2 regions of the Streptomyces sp. NPDC003023 genome follow, and region 1 is predicted to be linked to the other one. Evidence: riboswitches for the same ligand, from Rfam matches in the RefSeq annotation. Region 1 holds a riboswitch; the other holds the start of a gene.

What was found. Region 1 has a riboswitch for cyclic di-AMP ahead of ACFYV1_RS33175 (M23 family metallopeptidase). Riboswitches for the same ligand answer to the same signal wherever they lie in the genome.
Region 2: it holds a riboswitch for cyclic di-AMP, as region 1 does, so the genes downstream of both, ACFYV1_RS32220 (transglycosylase family protein) here and ACFYV1_RS33175 (M23 family metallopeptidase) in region 1, are expected to answer to the same signal.

What each region holds. Positions count from the first base shown of each region.
Region 1 is NZ_JBIAPL010000017.1:35,552-42,474, reverse strand. Features, by position in the region: gene lhgO (L-2-hydroxyglutarate oxidase) at 1-183, shown strand, start outside; gene trmB (tRNA (guanosine(46)-N7)-methyltransferase TrmB) at 331-1,110, shown strand; gene ACFYV1_RS33180 (PrsW family intramembrane metalloprotease) at 1,329-2,636, shown strand; gene ACFYV1_RS33175 (M23 family metallopeptidase) at 2,850-3,893, opposite strand; cyclic di-AMP (ydaO/yuaA leader) riboswitch at 3,905-4,059, opposite strand; gene ACFYV1_RS33170 (PP2C family protein-serine/threonine phosphatase) at 4,323-5,483, opposite strand; tRNA gene ACFYV1_RS33165 (tRNA-Met) at 5,679-5,752, opposite strand; gene ACFYV1_RS33160 (class I SAM-dependent DNA methyltransferase) at 6,042-6,683, shown strand; gene ACFYV1_RS33155 (PaaI family thioesterase) at 6,711-6,923, opposite strand, start outside.
Region 2 is NZ_JBIAPL010000015.1:67,386-74,308, reverse strand. Features, by position in the region: gene ACFYV1_RS32240 (exopolyphosphatase) at 1-893, opposite strand, end outside; gene ACFYV1_RS32235 (DUF501 domain-containing protein) at 890-1,426, opposite strand; gene ACFYV1_RS32230 (septum formation initiator family protein) at 1,446-1,925, opposite strand; gene eno (phosphopyruvate hydratase) at 2,026-3,312, opposite strand; gene ACFYV1_RS32220 (transglycosylase family protein) at 3,626-4,288, opposite strand; cyclic di-AMP (ydaO/yuaA leader) riboswitch at 4,292-4,470, opposite strand; gene ACFYV1_RS32215 (transglycosylase family protein) at 4,741-5,679, opposite strand; gene ACFYV1_RS32210 (cytochrome P450) at 5,887-6,923, opposite strand, start outside.

The DNA.
Region 1 (6,923 bases):
GCGCAGGCGGTGCTCAGGGACGGGACACTGGCCGACGACTTCCTGATCCGCGAGGCGCCACGGACGGTGCACGTCCTGAACGCGCCCTCCCCGGCGGCGACGGCCTCTCTCCCGATCGGCCGAGAGGTCGCCCGCCGCGCGCTCGTGTCGCTCTCCACGACCCGTCTCCGCCGCACCGGCTGACCTCGGCCCACCGTCACCACCCCGCCTCGGCCGCCCGGCCTCGCCCCCGTTGTTCAGGCCCCGGGCCGGCGCCGCGGACGGGACGGAGCAGCACCGGGTCACGAGCCGGCCCGGAACGGCACGGGTGCGGGTCCTCGTAGAATCGGCATCACTGTGTCTGAGTTCCGAAACCACCACATCATCCGCGCCAAGGGCGAGCCCCGGTTCCCCGGCGGGCCCGCCGCCGACCCCGCCGGTTCGCATCACGAGCGGCGTATCCGCAGCTTCCAGCCGCGCCGCAGCCGGGTCACCGCCGGGCAGGGCGATGCGCTGCAGCGGCTGTGGCCGGTGTGGGGCATGGACATCGACGGGCACCGGGTGCTCGACCTCGGGGAGATGTTCGGCGGGCTGCCGGTGGTCCTGGAGATCGGGTTCGGGATGGGCGAGGCCACCGCGCAGATGGCCGCGGACGACCCCGGGACGGGAATCCTCGCGGTCGACGTCCACACGCCGGGCCAGGGCAACCTCCTGGGTCTCGCGGAGCGGAACGGCCTGTCGAACATCCGGGTGGCGAACGGCGACGCGATCATCCTGCTGCGCGAGATGCTCCCGCCCGGTTCCCTCGACGGCATGCGCGTCTACTTCCCGGACCCCTGGCCGAAGAAGCGGCACCACAAGCGGCGGCTGATCCAGCCGGACTTCCTCACCCTCGCCGCCCAGCGGCTGAGGCCCGGCGCGATCCTGCACTGCGCGACCGACTGGGAGCCGTACGCCGAGCAGATGCTCGAAGTGCTCTCGGCACATCCGGACTTCGAGAACACCGTGGAGGGCGGCGGTTTCGCACCACGTCCCGCCTTCCGCCCGCTGACCCGGTTCGAGGGGCAGGGACTCGACAAGGGCCACAAGGTCCACGACCTGCTGTTCAGCCGGACCCGGCCGCAGGCGTGACGCGAGCGACCGGACGCCGTGAGCCGTCGCCCGGCGTGCCCACGGCATTTCCCGTGCCGTCGCCGGTTGTCAGTGTGCCTGGTTAGGGTCGACGGGTGTCAGACTCGTCCGCGCAGCAGCCACCGGCGCACGGCCCGCATCACCCGTCCGGCCCGCATCACCTGTCCGGCCCGGACGGCCCGGGCGGCCCGGACGGCCCCGGCGTGCCGCCGCATCCGGTGCTTCCCGCACGCGAGCAGCGGCATGTCGACGCGCTCCTCACCGAGGTGCCGGAGCCGACGCGCCGGCGCTACCGGGCCCGGGCCGTCTCGAGGCTGCGGCACAGCAGGGCGGTCCGCGCGGGTGTGGTGATCACCCTGCTCGCCCTGTGCGGCCTGGTGATCCTGGTGCTGGTGCGCGAACAGACCGGCAACCACGGGTTCCTGGTCGGCCTCGCTCTCGCCACGCTGCCGGTCCCGTTGCTCCTGGCGGCGTTCCGCTGGCTCGACCGGGTCGAGCCGGGACCCTGGCGGAACCTGCTCTTCGCCTTCGCGTGGGGTGCGTGCGCCGCGGCACTGATCGCGATCATCGCGAACACGTTCGCGACCCGCTGGATAGCCACGGCGACCGCCGACCCGGCATCCGCCGACACACTCGGGGCGACGGTCGTCGCACCGATCGTCGAGGAGAGCGCGAAGGCCGCCGCGATACTGCTCCTTTTCATGTTCCGCAGAAGAGACTTCACCGGAATCGTGGACGGCGTGGTGGTCGCCGGTTTCACCGCGACCGGCTTCGCCTTCACCGAGAACATCCTCTACCTGGGCAGCGCGTTCGACGAGGACCAGACGATCGGCACGTCGGGCTTCGCCTCCGTGACCGCCGCGACCTTCTTCGTGCGCATAGTGATGTCGCCGTTCGCCCATCCGCTCTTCACCGTGCTGACAGGCATCGGTTTCGGCTTGGCGGCGCTCGGCTCGCGCCGCCACCGGCGGCTGCGGCGTACCGGTCTGCCGCTGCTGGGCCTGGCGCTCGCGATGGGCGTGCACGCGCTGTGGAACGGCTCGGCATCGATGCTCGGCCCGTGGGGTTTCTACGCCGTGTACGGGGCGTTCATGGTCCCGGTCTTCGGCCTGCTCACCTGGCTGACGATATGGACCCGGCAGCGCGAGCTGCGCACGATATCCGACCAGTTGCCCGCGTACGCCGCGGCGGGCTGGATGTCCCCGGCGGAACCTCGTGCCCTGTCGTCGATGCGGGCCCGCACGATGGCGCGCGACTTCGCCCGTCGCACGTACGGCCCCGCCGCCGGGCACGCGGTGTCGGAGTACGAGGCGTTCGCGACCTCGCTGGCCTTCCTGCGTCACCGGGCCCGTCGCGGCGCGGCCGAGCCGGACTTCGTGGCGCGGGAGCAGGAGTTGCTGCACCATCTCTGGCAGCGCAGGGAGGTGGCGGGGCCCTCGCTGGACTACGCGGCCCGGATGACCAGCAGGATCCCCGCGCCGGCGCCGTACCGCGACTACGACGGCTGGAACCCGTACCGCCGCTGAGCGCCGCACGACCTGACCGGCCTGCCGACCGCACGACCCGACCGGCTGCCGACCGCACGACCCGACCGGACGGCCCGACCGGACGGCCTGCCGACCCGACCGGTGGCGGACAGTCCGACAGCCCCGACGCGGGGGGTGGGCGTCGTGGCTGCCGGAGACAACGGGACCGCCCGGCACGGGGAAGAGTGCTGCTTCCCCCGTACCGGGCAGGGATCAGACGGTGAGGCCCTTGCCGCGCAGCCACGCCATCGGGTCGATGCCGGATCCGCCCGGCGTGTGCACCTCGAGGTGCAGGTGCGGCCCGGTGACGTTGCCGGTGGCGCCGACGCGCCCGATCGTCTCGCCGGTGGTCACGGTCTGGCCGGCACTCGCCGTCATCGACGACAGGTGGGCGTACAGGACCTCGGTGCCGTCGTCGAGCTCGAGGACGATCCGGTAGCCGTAGGAGCCGGACCAGCCGGCCGACTTGACCGTGCCGCCGTGCACGGCCTTGACCGGGGTTCCCGTCGGCGCGGCGAAGTCCAGGCCGGTGTGCTGGCCGGAGGACCACATCGAGCCGGACTCTCCGTACGTGGAGGTGATCGTGTACGAGGAGGTGGGCAGGGCGAAGCTCTTCGCGAGCTCGGCGAGACGCTCGGCCTCCGCCTTGGCCCGCGCGGCCTCCTCCGCCTTCCGCTTCTCCTCCGCGGCCTTGGCCTCCGCCGCGCTCTGCTGCTTCTCCGCTGCGGACGCGGCCTGTTCCGCGGCGAGCTTCTCCGCGGCTGCCCTGGCCTCCGCGTCCGCCTCGGCCTGCTGCTGCTCCGCCTGCTGAAGGATGCGCGCGCGAAGCGCCTCGCCCGCGCCGACAGCCCCGGCGGATTCGTCGCCACCGTCGGCGACGGTGGTCGCGGCCGTGAGCGGCGCGGTGTTCGCGAGCTCTGCCGCGTCGGAGTCGTCCGCGAGCAGAGAGCCGACGCCGGGAAGGGACTTGGCGTCGGGAAGACTGTCCGTGATCGCGTCGGGAAGGGAGATGGAGACGGCCGGCTTGTCCTGCGCGGTGGCTATGCCGCCCGCGCCGACAGCGGCGATCACGCCGACGCCGAGCACTGTGGAGCTGCGGGCGAGTCCGCCGCGCTGCTTGATGACACGGTGCCGACCGCGCACCGGGCGGATGGATTCCTCGGTGGGATTCCATTCCTCCAGGGTCCGCTCGGGGGCGTCGGCGCCGAAGCGTTCGGACGCGAAGCGGACCTCGGGGGCAGGCATGTTGGACGCCACGAAGGCGTTCTCCTTTCCTTCCTTCTCGCCTACCGGGTTAGCTGACGGGTTCGGAGCAGGAAGGTCTCCTACGGGCGCCTCGACCGCGAACTGCGCGGCAGAGGTGACCGATTCACCCCAATTGGTGGTTCCCCGGTTCCCTTGCGGGATTCGGCGCGTGCGCGCGGCGCCGCCTCTTACGACGACTTGGACGACCGCGCTGCGTTATCGAACGTTAATAGAAGGCGGTGCCCGATTCCAAGCTCTTCCGATTGATCATTAACGATTCCGGGCGGGACTTAACCGGACAGACGCGGGCGGAACCGGGCGACTTGATCAAACGTCAGCGGGCATCGAGTTTCTGATGTTGTGTCAGTTGTTATGCGCAGGGGTGCCCTCCGACTACGGAACGTGCACACCGTCCCGCGCCACTCGAGCACTGGAACCGATTCAGCCGCCGGCCCCCGGCTCCGGAGGGACCACCGGCACCGTCGTGCGCCGTTCCGGCTGCCCCTTCGCGGGGCGGCCGACCGCCAGCAGCGCCATGTCGTCGTTCGATCCGCCGCCGGTGTACCGGCGTACGTCGTCGACCAGTGCGTCCAGCAGGTCCCCCGGCCCGGGGAAGAGACGACCGCCCAGCCGTGCGACGGGGTCGTAGAAGTCCCCGTGGTCGTCCCGCGCCTCCGTGACCCCGTCCGTGAAGAGCAGCAGCGTCGCCCCGTCGGGCAGCGGGTACTCCTGGGCGCGGTCCGGCCATCCCGCCAACTCGCCCATCCCGAGCGGCAGTGCGGCCTGGGAGGGCTCCAGCACGTCCAGGCTCCCGTCGGCGTGCAGCACCAGCGGCTCGGGGTGGCCGCGGTTCACCAGCCGCACCAGAGGAGTGCCACGGGGAATCTCACCCAGCACGGCGGTGGTGAACCCCTCGACGGCGTCGAGGCCCTCCCGCCGCGTGCCCTCCCGTCCGAGTGCGCGCTCCAGCCGCTGGGCCACGCCCTCGAGCGAACGCTCCTGCTCCGCGGCCTCACGGAACGCGCCGATCAGCACGGCGACGGTCCCCACCGCGTCCAGCCCCTTGCCCCGTACGTCGCCGACGATGAGACGCACACCGTAGGGCGTGTCCTGCACCGCGAACAGGTCTCCGCCGATGAACGCGCCCGCCTGTGCCGCCTCGTAACGGGCGGCGATGTGCAGGCCGCCGATCCGGTCGACCGGCGTGGGCAGCACGGCACGCTGGGCGGTCTCCGCGATCACCCGGGCGGAGGCGAGCCGTTCACCGCTGCGGCGTACGACGTTGTTGATGAGCAGCGCGAGGACCGCGACCGTGATCACGGTGGTCGTCTCCGTCAGAGCCGTGATCTCGGCGAAGCTCCGGTTGATGGCGTGCATACCGGTGACGGCCAGGAGAGCGGCGACACCGGTGAGCAGGGTCGCCACCCAGGAGACGATCGGTGCCGCGAGGAGCGGGGCGGCGGCGAAAAGCGGCACCGCGGTGAAGCGGGTCGGAGTCATGAGGTCGAAGACCACTCCGCCGACGATCATCGCCGGGGGCAGCGCGCACATGTACCAGGGGGCTCGACGGGAGCCGCCCTGGTCTCGCCACTCCTGTCCCAAAGGTGATCTCCTGCCGGGTCCGCTGACGGCTGCGGACAGTACCGCGCCCTCCCCAGGCTGAGCGTCGGCGCGCCGAGCAGCGACTCCCCGTCGTCCAACCGGGCGAACACCGCGAAACCCCGAGGAACCGTGCCGGGAAACGGCACCGGCCCGGTGGGCGATCATTCGGATCGCCCACCGGGCCGGTGTCATCAGTAGCGGGGACAGGATTTGAACCTGCGACCTCTGGGTTATGAGCCCAGCGAGCTACCGAGCTGCTCCACCCCGCGTCGGTGAACACAACCTTACGCCATCCGGAGCAAGATCCACTCCACATTTCCGTCCCGCCCCGCCGGCCGGTCGCATCGGCCTGGTTCCGTCCGTCGGATCCGGCGCCTCTCCCGGCAGTGCCGGGCTCGGCCTCACCGTCCTCGGCAGGTGAACGCGAACTCCCCCGACTGCTCCTGCCCCAGCGGTTCAGGAAGGGCACCGGTACGCGCAATGATGGGGGCCACTTCAGGTGAGCTACGGAAGGACACTTTCGTGATCAACGGGGCCGACGGGGCCGACTACGAGGACATGCGCCCCGATCGAAGGGAACAGGCGGAGGCGTTCGACGCCATCGGCGACCGCTACGACGAGGCCTTCCCCCACAAGGAAGGACAGGTCTTTGCCGGTGAGTGGCTGGCCGGGACGCTGCCTGCCGGATCACGGGTGCTGGACCTCGGCTGCGGAACAGGCGTTCCGACCGCGCGCCAGATGACGGATGCCGGATTCCAGGTCGTGGGCGTCGACCTGTCGGGCGGCATGGTGAAACTCGCCCGGGAGAACGTCCCCGAGGCGACCTTCCACCAGCTGGACGTCTCGGACCTCGCCCCCGGCGGCCCGGTGGACCTGGGCCGCTTCGACGCGGTCGCGGCCTTCTTCTCCCTGCTCATGCTTCCCCGCGCCGAGATCCCCCAGGCGCTGCGGACGGTCCACCATCTGCTGGAACCCGGTGGCCTGTTCATCCTCTCGATGGTCGAGGCGGACGTCGACAACCGCCCGATCCCCTTCCTCGGCAACACGATCCGGGTGTCCGGTTACCTCCGCGAGGAGCTGCGCAGGCTTGTCGCGGAGCACTTCGAGATCGTCAAGGAGTCGTCCTACATATACGCCCCGGCGATCAGCGACGTGCCGCCCGAGGAGCAGGTCTTCCTCAACTGCAGACGACGCGACTGAAAGGCGGCCGGGGGTGCGCCCAGGACATCAGGATCCGCCCCCGGCCGGAGGGTCTCCCGCCGGGCTTCCGTCCGGCATGCTCCCCCTCCGCGGGTCTGCCCTGCGCGCCACGGGGGGCACGGAGTAGGTGACCGTCGCGGTTGCGGCCAGAGTGCCGGCGCCGTCGCGGAGTTCGGTGAGTACGACACAGAGGCGGCTGCCGAACTTGGCCATCTCCGCGTGGGTGCGCAACGGGCCGGG
Region 2 (6,923 bases), on a different contig from region 1:
TCGTGTTCGCTGACGACCACCTCGCGGGCGCCGACCCGCCGCATGACCGTGAGCAGTACGAGCGCCCCGGCCGCGATCACGTCGACCCGGCCGGGGTGCATCACGCCGATCGCCGCGCGCTCGTCGTGCGTGGAGTTCAGCAGCATGGTGGTGACCTCCTCGACCTGCTCGTAGGAGATCCGCGAGTGGTGGATGGCCTCGGAGTCGTACGCCTCCAGGCCGAGCGCGATCCCGGCGACGGTGGTCACGGAGCCGGCGAGCCCGACGAGGGTGCGGGCCTGCCCGATGGGCACGGTCTTCTCGACATCGTCGAGGGCGGCCTCGATGTCGGCGGTGACGGCGGCGATCTGCTCCGGCGTCGCCGGGCTGCCCGGCGCGTGCCGCTCGGTCATCCGTACGCAGCCGATGTCGACGGACCGGGCGGCACGGGCGTGGTCCTCGCCCACCACGAACTCGGTGGACCCGCCGCCGATGTCCACGACCAGGTAGGGCCGCTCGAGGTCGAAGCGGCCGTCGAGGGAGTTCGTCGCACCGGTGAAGGAGAACTCGGCCTCCTGGTCACCGCTGATCACCTCGGGCTCCACACCCAGGATGTCGCGGACGCCGGCGACGAACTCGTCGCGGTTCTCGGCGTCACGGGACGCGGACGTGGCCACGAAGCGGAGGCGGTGCGCGCCGTGCTCCTTGATCGCGGCGGCGTACTCGCGGCAGGCCGCGAACGTCCGCTCGAGTGCCTCAGGGGCGAGGCGGCCGGTACGGTCCACGTCCTGCCCGAGGCGGACGATGGTCATCCGGCGGTCGAGGTCGACGAGCTTCCCCGTGGCGGGGTCGACGTCGGCGACGAGCAGGCGGATGGAGTTGGTGCCGCAGTCGATGGCGGCGACGCGGGTCATTCGGCGTCCTTCCCCGGTGCGCACGGCGACACGCACGGCCCCTTGGCCCACCACTGCGGCAGCATCGCGATCGCCTCGTCGCCCAGCGGGTTCACGCCGGGTCCGGCCGCCAGCGAATGGCCGACCAGGACGTGCAGGCACTTCACCCGGTCCGGCATGCCGCCCGCGCTGGGGAAGCCCTCCAGCACCTCGATGGCGTCACGGCGGGCGATGTAGTCCTCGTGGGCGGCCCGGTAGGCGGCGGCCAGTTCCGGGTCGGCGGCCAGGCGCTCGGTCATCTCCTTCATGACGCCGTTCGCCTCGAGCGTGCCGATCGCGGAGGCCGCCCGCGGGCACGTCAGGTAGTACAGCGTCGGGAACGGGGTGCCGTCGGGGAGCCGCGGTGCGGTCTCCACGACGTCGGGCTGCCCGCACGGGCAGCGGTGCGCGATCGCGCGCAGACCGCGCGGCGGCCGGCCGAGCTGCTCCTTGAACGCGGCGATGTCCGCGTCCGTCGGCTCGGTGGGTTCGGTGGTGGGAGGAGGGGTTTCCATGCCTGCCTTGTTCGCTGACTTACTTCTGCGGTTCGTCGGCGTGATCCACGCCGGTCCATACGTTGGAGTACCACGGCCGGTCGGCCGCGCCACCCTCTTCGCGCTGCTGCTCGGCGGCCTCGGAGTCGATCACGGTGTAGCCGGTCTCCCCCGGGAGCACGTAGTGCAGATGCTCGCGGGCCAGCCGCCGGATGTACATGTCGTCCTGGAGACGCGCCTTCTCGTCCTTGAGCCGCTCGACCTCCCGGCGCGCCTCGTCCATCAGACGTTCCTGCTCGGCGATGTCCGCCCGCTGGGAGACGTACTGGCGCATCGGGTAGGCGAGTGCGACGACGAGCGAGCACACGACGAGGGCGAGGAAGGCGGCACGTCCGGTGAGCCGGGAGCGGCGGGCCTGGCGGCGGTTCTGGGACCGGTAGACGCGCGCGGCGGTCTGCTCACCGAGCAGCCGCAGCCTGGTCGCGGTGGAGAACCGGTCGGCCTCCGGCCTGCGCGCCATCCTCTCGCCTCCCCTTCACATGCCTACGTCCCCGGACACGGTACGGGACCGCGGCCGGGGACGTACGTACGACAGGGCGTCAGCCGGAGATCGCCTTCGCTCAGCCCTCGTACTTGAACCGCGGGAAGGCGCTGCGGCCGGCGTACACCGCGGCGTCGTCGAGGATCTCCTCGATGCGGAGCAGCTGGTTGTACTTGGCGACGCGCTCGGAGCGGGCCGGGGCGCCGGTCTTGATCTGGCCGCAGTTGGTGGCGACGGCCAGGTCGGCGATGGTGACGTCCTCGGTCTCGCCGGAGCGGTGGGACATCATGCACTTGAAGCCGTTGCGCTGGGCGAGCTCGACGGCGTCGAGGGTCTCGGTCAGCGAACCGATCTGGTTGACCTTGACGAGCAGGGCGTTCGCGGCGCCGTCCTCGATGCCGCGGGCGAGGCGCTCCGGGTTGGTGACGAAGAGGTCGTCGCCGACGATCTGGACCTTGGTGCCCAGCTTGTCGGTCAGGACCTTCCAGCCGTCCCAGTCGTCCTCGAACAGCGGGTCCTCGATGGAGACCAGCGGGTAGGAGGCGGCGAGCTCCTCGTAGTACTCGGTCATCTCGGCGGCCGAGCGGGACTTGCCCTCGAACTCGTAACTGCCGTCCTTGTAGAACTCGGACGCGGCGACGTCGAGCGCGAGCGCGATGTCCTTGCCCGGGGCGTAGCCGGCTTCCTTGATGGCCTCGAGGATGAGGTCCAGGGCGGCGCGGTTGGAGTCGAGGTTCGGCGCGAAGCCGCCCTCGTCGCCGAGGCCGGTGGAGAGGCCCTTCTGCTTCAGGACCTTCTTGAGGGTGTGGTAGACCTCGGTGCCCCAGCGCAGGGCCTCGGAGAAGGACTCGGCGCCGATCGGCGCGATCATGAACTCCTGGATGTCCACGTTGGAGTCGGCGTGCGAGCCGCCGTTCAGGATGTTCATCATCGGAACGGGCAGCAGGTGCGCGTTCGGGCCGCCCAGGTAGCGGAAGAGCGGCAGGTCCGAGGCCTCGGCGGCGGCGTGCGCCACGGCGAGGGAGACACCGAGGATGGCGTTGGCCCCGAGGGAGGACTTGTCCGGCGTGGCGTCCAGGTCGAACATCGCCTGGTCGATCAGGCGCTGCTCGGTGGCGTCGTAGCCGACGAGCTCCGGGCCGATCTGCTCGATGACGGCGAGGACCGCCTTCTCGACACCCTTGCCCTGGTAGCGGTTCTGGTCACCGTCGCGGAGCTCGAGAGCCTCGAACGCACCGGTGGATGCGCCGGACGGAACTGCAGCACGACCCGTGCTGCCGTCGTCGAGGCCAACCTCGACCTCGACCGTGGGGTTGCCTCGGGAGTCCAGGATTTCCCGGGCTACGACGACGTCGATGGACGGCACGAGCATCTCCTTCTGGGATGTGACGCGAGAAAAGTGCAGAGGTCTGCTTGGCCTTGCGGCAAGAGCCTAACCGCCTCGGGGGCAAAGGCCGGCCGATGCCCGCCCGCTGGGACGAAAAAGGGCATCAAGACTCCCGCGGCCGGACAAACAGGGCTTTACCTACCTGCGGGTAACCGCTCTTGGGCCGTTCCGGCCCGCTACGGACCGAGCCCCGGCCCGGCGTGTACGGGGGAAGGTACGCCGGACCGGGGTGCTCGGATCCCGTTTCGCACGGGCGGGGTGACTCCGCGGCCGCCGGACCGCGGAGGGGGTGTCAGCCGAGGTGGAGCCGCTGACCCGGGTGGATCACGTCGGCGTCCTCGACGATGTCCTTGTTCAGCTCGAACAGCTTCTCCCAGCCGCCCTTGACCTTCTCGGCCTCGGCGATGCTGCTCAGGGTGTCGCCGGCCTCGACCGTGTACTCGCCGTCGCCCTTCTGGAAGGACTTCGCCTTCTTCTCCGGGGCCGGGGCCTCGGCGCGCTCGGAGCGCGTGGTGGGCGCCTCGGCACGCTTCTGGGCCGGCTGGGTGGGCTCGGCGTCGGCGGAGCCGGTGGCGGGGGTGGCGTTGGACAGGCCGACACCGCAGCTCGGCCAGGCGCCCTTGCCCTGGCCCGCCAGGACCTTCTCGGCTATCTCGATCTGCTGCGCCTTGGACGCCAGGTGGGCGTTCGAGGCGTACGCGGTGCCACCGAACGCGGCCCAGGTCGAGCTGGAGAACTGCAGGCCGCCGTAGTAGCCGTTGCCGGTGTTGATGGACCAGTTGCCGCCGGACTCGCACTGGGCGACCGCGTCCCATTCGGAGACGGTCGCGGCGGACGCGGAGCCGGCACCGAGGACCGGGGCGGCGATCGCGGCGCCGGCGACACCGGCGAGCGCGACGAGACGGGTGATCCTGGACGGGCGGCGGTGCTTGGCCTTGCCGGTGGAACGCAGCATGGAACTTCTCCTCACCGACGCCTGCGAGGTGAGCTGTCGGGTTCGGGCCGTGAGTGCCCGGCCGCGCGGTCCCGCGCGACTTAACCCCCAGCCGGTTCCGGTGCTTCGGTCTTCTCGATCCGAACGTCCGGCGCCGGCGCTTACCTTGGGTCCCCCGCTCCTGCCTTCGGCGCTCTGAGCGACGAGTGTTCCCCCCGACCGACGGCAGGATTCGGCGTATCGGTCGACGGTGCCCGCGGTGGCGAGCGGTTCAGACCGTAAACGCACCGCTCCCCGATGTTCAAAGTCGAACATCGGGGAGAAAGTACTCGAACCGGACACTCCAAGATGTCCGTTTTCGCAGGTGGGGGGCGGAGTGGCCGAATTCGCCGGGCGATTTGCTCCAGTTGAGACAAAGAGACCCTTGTCTCACTCGAACAGAACGGACATATGGCGATCAAACCACCCGCGAACTATCCCTGGTTCAGACCCAGATCGAGGCTCTGACCGGGCAGGATGAGGTCGGGGTCGGCGCCGACCGTCGCCTCGTTCGCCTCGTACAGGGCCGGCCAGCCTCCGGTCACCCCGTTCTCGGCGGCGATGTCGCACAGGTTGTCGCCGGGCTGAACGGTGTAGACACCGGGATCCGTCACCCCGTCCACCCCGGTGCGCCCGGAACTGTCACTGCGTGAGGCATGACGACCGTTGTCGCGCTCTTCGCCCGCATTGCCGGTTTCCGTCTCGTCCCCGGCCGGTGCGCCGCGGTGCCTGCCGGTGCCGTCCGTCACCTCGTCCGTCGCCTCGTCCGCAGGCGCCGTCCCCGAGGTGCCGTCGTCCGCGCCGGGAGCGGTGGGCTCGACCGGGGCGGCCGCGTCGCCATCCTTGGGCGCCGGCTCGGCGGTGGCGTCATCGGACGGCTGCGAGGCGTCCGCGTCCGGAGTGCCGGATTCGCCCGACGTGTCCGCGGTGTCGTCGGCGGTCCCGCCGTCCTCCGTGCCGGTCGGCCCGGCCGTCGGCGACGGGTCCGTCGACGGCTCGCCGGACGGCGCGTCGCTCTCCTGCGGCAGGGGGAGGATGCCGGGGTCGACACCGGTGTCCATGCCGTCGTCCTGCAGCCCCGCGAGCGGTCCGCAGGCGGGCCACGCCGCGGGCCCCTCGGCGGCGAGCACCTTCTCGGCGACCGCTATCTGCTGCGAGCGGCTCGCGAGGTCGGCGCTGGGCGCGTACGCGGTGCCGCCGTAGGCGGACCAGGTCTCCTGCGAGAACTGGAGTCCGCCGTAGAAGCCGTTGCCGAAGTCGGCGCTCCAGGCCCCTCCGCTCTCGCACTCCGCGACGCGGTCCCAGGTGCTGGCGTCCGCCGCGGATGCCGCACCCGCGCCGAGCAGCGGAATGGCGATTGCCGAACCGGTCACCCCTGCCGCGACGATGAGGGCCGGAGCCTGGCGGGGTCGGCGGTGTCGTCCGTTCCCGGAGAGCATGCGGTTGCCTTTCACGTGACAGCGGTGGACCCGTCGGCCTGCTGACGCCTGCCGAGTCGACGGTGAACGTAGTCGCATTCGAACGCGAGTCACAAGTCGATGCAGCGGAGATCACGTGAAAGTCACAGAATTGACGAGGCGTCAGTTTGTTTGGATGGTGAACTCAACGGGCAGAGTGCGCAATCCGCGCATGATGAGCCCCCCACGCCACCTCAAATCGGCCGGATCACCCGCAAGCCGCAAGTCCGGCATTCTGCGGAGCAGAGTGGCCAGCGCGGTCTGCCCCTCGAGCCTGGCGAGCGGTGCGCCGAGGCAGTAGTGGATCCCGTGCCCGTACCCCAGATGCTGGTTGTCGCTCCGTGACAGATCGAGCGTGTCCGGCGCGTCGAAGCGCTCCGGATCACGGTCGGCGGCGGCGAGCACGACGAGCACGGGATCGCCGGCCGCGATCCGCTGCCCGCCGACGGTGAGCGGCTCGGTGGCGAACCGCCAGGTCGCGAGCTCCACCGGCCCGTCGTAGCGGAGCAGTTCCTCGACACCCGTCTCCAGCAGCCCGTGCTCCCCCGCGGCCAGCGACGTCTGCAGGCGCTCACGCTGCTCCGGGTTGCGCAGCAGCGCGTAGACACCGTTGCCGATGAGATTGACGGTGGTCTCGAAGCCGGCGAAGAGAAGGATGAAGGCCATCGCGGCGGCCTCGTTCTCCGTGAGGTGCTCGCCGTGGTCGGACGCCTTGATGAGGCCGGAGATGAGGTCGTCGCCGGGCTGCTCCCGCTTGCGGTGGATCAGCTCCGCGAGGTATCCCCGCATCTTCTTCACGGAGCGGGCGACCCCGCCGCGCGGCCCGCCGCCGTGCCGGATCATCATGCCCGCCCAGTCGCGGAAGTCGTCCTGGTCCTCCGGCGGGACGCCGAGCATGTCGCAGATCGCGTAGATGGGGAGCGGGAAGGCGAACTCGTGGATCAGGTCCGCGGTCCCCTTCTCCGCGAAGGAGTCGATGAGCCGGTCCGTCAGCTCCTGCACGCGCGGCGCGAACTCGGCCACCCGGCGTGGCGTGAACGCCTTGGAGACGAGCCGGCGCAGCCGGGTGTGGTCCGGCGGGTCGATGTTCAGCAGATGCGTCATCAGCTCTGCCTTGCGCTCGCCGGGAATGCCCGTCTTGCCCTTGGCGTGCGCGGGTT